Regions from separate parts of the Halomonas sp. BL6 genome, predicted to be linked through region 2. Evidence: predicted binding sites of a transcription regulator. Region 2 holds the regulator's gene; the other holds the start of a gene.
The links. Region 2 encodes LexA, which represses DNA repair genes until DNA is damaged. Its sites were predicted from a motif close to TACTGTNTANNTANACAGTA; they were not measured.

Region 1: the regulator LexA is predicted to act here: its motif matches at 945-964, upstream of FHJ80_RS16720 (PA0069 family radical SAM protein).

Annotation. Positions count from the first base shown of each region.
Region 1 is NZ_VDGL01000009.1:59,339-61,737, forward strand. It holds gene FHJ80_RS16720 (PA0069 family radical SAM protein) at 1-917, opposite strand, end outside; gene FHJ80_RS16725 (hypothetical protein) at 1,131-1,331, shown strand; gene FHJ80_RS16730 (gamma-glutamylcyclotransferase) at 1,280-1,660, opposite strand; gene pgi (glucose-6-phosphate isomerase) at 1,795-2,399, opposite strand, start outside.
Region 2 is NZ_VDGL01000007.1:38,423-40,821, reverse strand. It holds gene purU (formyltetrahydrofolate deformylase) at 1-5, shown strand, start outside; gene FHJ80_RS14510 (energy-coupling factor ABC transporter permease) at 21-692, shown strand; gene lexA (transcriptional repressor LexA) at 730-1,404, opposite strand; gene FHJ80_RS14500 (TetR/AcrR family transcriptional regulator) at 1,655-2,332, shown strand; gene FHJ80_RS14495 (L,D-transpeptidase) at 2,310-2,399, shown strand, end outside.

The sequences.
Region 1 (2,399 bases), on a different contig from region 2:
GCCTCGTAGGTTTTACCGCCCCGACACTGGCGCATCAAACTCATTACCTTGGCGGCGCGCTCGGGGTAGTGGGCCTCTAGCCACGCCTCGAATAGCGACGCGACCTCGTGGGGTAGCCGCAGCAGCATCCAAGTGGCAGTGCGTGCTCCGGCACGGCTCGCGGCTTCCAGAATGCGTTCGATCTCATGGTCGGTCAGGCCAGGAATGATGGGGGATACCAGCGTGCCCACCGGAATTCCCGCCGTATTTAGCTCACGAATCACTTTCAAACGCGCCTGGGGCGATGCCGCACGGGGTTCCAGCGTACGCTTGAGGTTAGCGTCCAGGCTGGTCAAACTCACGAACACCCGCACCAAGCGATGCTCCGCCATTTCTGCCAGTAGATCGATATCCCGCAAAATCAGCGTGCTTTTCGTCACTAGCGTGACCGGGTGTCGGCACGCCAGCAGAAACTCCAGCAGGCGGCGCGTGGTTTGGTAAGTGGCTTCCAGCGGCTGGTAGCAGTCGGTATTGCCAGAAAGGTTAATGGGACGGCAAACGTAGTGAGGGTGGCAAAGCTCCTCTTTTAAATGCTCCACCAACCCGCTGCGGGCGATCAGCTTGGTCTCGAAATCCAGCCCCGGCGATAAATCCCAATAAGCGTGGGAAGGGCGGGCGTAGCAGTACACGCAGCCATGCTCACAGCCACGGTAAGGGTTGAGCGAGCGGTCGAAGGGCAGGTCGGGCGACTGGTTCCAAGAGAGCGCGCTTTTGCTGGGCTCTTCACGCACTTCCGTTGCCAGCGAGGTGGCGGCCTCTTCCTGCCACCAGCCGTCATCCTCCGCCACGCTGTGGGTAGGGGCAAAACGGTTATGCGGGTCGTAGGTAGCACCGCGCCCTTTGTGCACGGTAGTGCGAGAGAGGTCCAATGATGTCATCTGCCACCTCGTACGTAGCATTGAAATATATGTTCATGCATACAGTATATGAGGTTTTCTCAGCACCGCAACCAAGCGGGCAGTACAGCCACGACAGCGCTCATGGTATTTTTGGCAAAAGAGGACGACTTACTGGGATGACGTCAGGGAGAGAGCATGTCCGCGACGACGAGTCAGCGTGTAGCGCTGATCCTTATCGACATGCAGCAAGGCATGGCGACGGAGGAGGCGGGAGAGCGCAATAACCCGCAAGCAGAAACCAATATTCAGCGATTGCTGACCGTTTGGCGGCACCGCGATGAGCCCGTCGTGCATGTGCGTCATCTTTCCCGCTTACCTAGCTCGCCTTTTTGTAGATCGTTCTACCACTCTCCGCTCTCAATCAGCTGCGTTGCCTCAACCGTTGGGTTGTAGATATAGCACCACGCATCGCCATACTGTGTTGCCAGCACCGTCCTGTCGTACACGCCTTCTGCGGGGGCCAGGGGCAGGTAATCTTCCAATTCATCGAGCCGCGCTAATCGCTCGGCGTCGATGGCGTACACTTCCACGCTCACACCGGCAGACGGCGTGAGCTTGGCGCCTGGGTAGGGCCCAAGATCGTAGAGCGTAATCTCGTTTAGGCAGTCTTGACCCAGCATGTCAGCGCCGTTTAACCAATGATGATTGCGGTGGCCGCGCTTTAACGTGCCGTACACCGCGACTCGAGGGCAGCGCTGGATGGCTTGGTGAAGATGCTGCATGGGGTCACCTTTTCACACTATTCAATAAGCTAAGACGACACGCCGATTTTCGACGGGTGAGCGCCATTCCATAGGCGTTGACCTAAAAGCGCCCTGGTCGTTTGCCAAGGCGCTGTGCTTACTTACCTTTTAACCTAACGCTTCTTCCGCACCGGTTTTTTATCACTGCTCGCTGGCTCGGCGCTATCGGCTTTGCGCGCGCTGCTAGGGAAGTGGGCGCGTACGAGTTCCAAAAGCCCCTGGGTAGACGCGTCGAAATCCGCGGCGTTGGCGTCGATGCGCTCGCTGATTTCACCGGCGATGCGCTTGCCGAGCTGCACGCCCCACTGGTCGAACGAGTTGATGTTCCAAATTACCCCCTGAACGAACACCTTGTGCTCGTAGAGCGCAATCAGCGCGCCCAGGTTTTTCGGCGTTAGCTCATCGAGTAACAAAGTGCTGGAAGGGCGGTTGCCTGGGCAGCTGTAGGGGTCGAGCTGGCTCAGCTCTTTGCTGTCGCCTTGGCTGCCTTCCATAAAGGCGTTGGCTTGGGCCAGCATATTGGTCAGCAGGGCGAAGTGGTGATCTTCCACGCCCGGCTCCGGCTTGAGCGAGGCAATAAAGTCGATGGGCACATAGCGTGTGCCCTGGTGCAGCAGCTGGAAGAAGGCGTGCTGGCCGTTGGAGCCGGTTTGGCCCCATACAATCGGGCCGGTTTTGTAGTTCACCGGGTGGCCGAAAATATCCACCGACTTACCGT
Region 2 (2,399 bases):
GTTAATCTACCGGGGGCGCTATGTCGTTTGCACAGAGCGTATTGGCACCATGGGCGCTGGTGATGACGTGGTTGTTGTCATTGGGCATGGTGGGCTGGTGCATTTGGCTGCGCCCTTGGCAACCGTTGCTCGAAGATAACGCGCTCCAACATCGATGGTTGGCCGCGACGCTTGTCGTCATGCTGTTTTGGCAGCTTCGCGCTCAAGCAGTGGATTGGTTGACGCTTCACCTAGTATTTACGGTGTTAATGACGCTGGTCTTTAAAATGCCGTTAGCGCTGCTGAGCAACGTAATGATCAACGCTGCCATGGTAGCGATTGGACGTAACGAGTGGAACCTTCTTGGGGCGAACGTACTGGTGACTGGCATCGTGCCTGCTATGGTGACAGGCATCGTGTGGCGTCTGGTGGATCGCCGCCTGCCGGATAATTTGATGGTGTTCTTATTCGCCTGCGGATTTTTCGGCGCAGCGCTGTCGACGTTAGGTGGCGGGCTTGTCGCGGTGGCGCTCATCATATTGGCGGGCACGGATCCTGAGGCCGTATATCTCGCTCAAGAGTATGCCCGCTTTTTACCGCTGCTGATGCCGTCGGAAGCCTTCATCACCGGGATGCTGCTCAGCATCTTGCTAGTCTACCACCCAAGTTGGGTGGCCACCTTCAATGACCACCGTTACATCGACTCACAGTAAATACACTTCGTGTGCCGGGTCTGACCACGGCCTCAGCTCAGCCGAGCGCTTGTCCGTTTCCGCCCCGAATAACGCCGACGCCGACACCCTCGATATCCAGTTGTTGGGTGCGCAGATCGATCTCGATCGGTGGGAAGTCGGCATTCTCGGCGATCAACGTGACTTGATGGCCCTGGCGTTTAAAACGCTTGACCGTCACTTCGTCTTCTAACCGTGCTACGACGATCTGGCCATCGCGTACGCGATCAGTGCGATGAACGGCCAGAAGATCGCCTTCCAAAATGCCGACATCTTTCATGGAGAGGCCGCGTACACGTAATAGGTAATCGGCTTTGGGCGTAAAATACTCGGCTGGAAGCGGGCAGTAGCGGTCTATGTGTTCGGCAGCCAAGATTGGACTACCGGCGGCAACTTCGCCAATCACGGGTAGCCCATTGGGTACAGGCTCGGAGGCGGCCGTTGTCGTTGCTGGCACTTCGCTAGGTTCCAGCACCTCCTGGTTCGGTAGCCGAATTCCCCGCGACGTATTTCGAATGATGCGTATGGCGCCTTTACGCTCGAGCGCACGCAAATGCTCCTCGGCAGCATTTGGAGAGCGGAACCCCAGCGCCTTGGCGATTTCAGCGCGCGTTGGCGGGTACCCCAGGTCACCCATGGTTTTGACGATGAAATCAAATACGTGCTGCTGACGTGCTGTGAGTGGACGAGACATACCAAACTCCAAAACAGTGAAAAGACAGTAGCTACATGTCGGCTTAATCAGTATGTGTTTAAGTATACAGTATGTTGCTCTGTCCAGTACATGGTCCATGACAAACGCCAGTACATAGCGAGCTCTTTGAAAGCTAGGTAAAGAAGGCGCCGCCCATGGACCGTTGGCGAACTGGATAAGTGATTGAGCCTGTCAAACATATGTCATAGTATGCAGCGTTGTTTAAAACACCTGTTTTTTGGAGGGCGAGATGGCCCAATCAGATACGGTAACGCGTATATTGGACACGGCAGAGGTGCTATTTGCAGAGCGAGGCTTTGCCGAGACGTCGCTGCGCAATATCACCAGCAAGGCACGCGTCAATTTGGCGGCCGTCAACTACCACTTTGGTTCCAAAAAAGCACTGATTCAAGCGGTGTTCGCTCGCTATCTCGATCCGTTTTCGGCACGTTTTCATACGGCACTGGATGAACTCGAGACGCGCCATCAAGGTCAACCGATTCCTTTGGAAGTGCTGCTTGAGACCATGGCGACCACGGTGTTGGCCGTCCCGGCAGAACGCAATAGCCTGAAAGTGTTCATGAGGCTCCTGGGTCTGGCGTATAGCCAGGCTCAGGGGCATTTAAGGCGTTATATTCAGCAGCAATATGGCGACGTGTTTACGCGCTTCACCGAGCTGGTGCGCCAAGCGACCCCAGACCTGCCGGACGCTGAGCGTTTCTGGCGGCTACACTTTATGTTGGGAACGGTGATATTCACGCTGTCAGGCTTGGATGCGCTGCGTGATATCGCCGCCAAGGATTACCAAGAACAGGTCACGGTGCGAGATCTGGTACGACGCCTGCGGCCCGTCGTGGTCGCCGCCATGAATGCGCCGTTGCCCGCCGCGGTTGAAGAGGGTCACCATGGAAACGCCCAAGCTAGCTGAGCTGCCGCCTACACACGGTGGTTGGATAGAGATCGATACCCAGCGTCAGAGACTCTGCTGGTGGCAA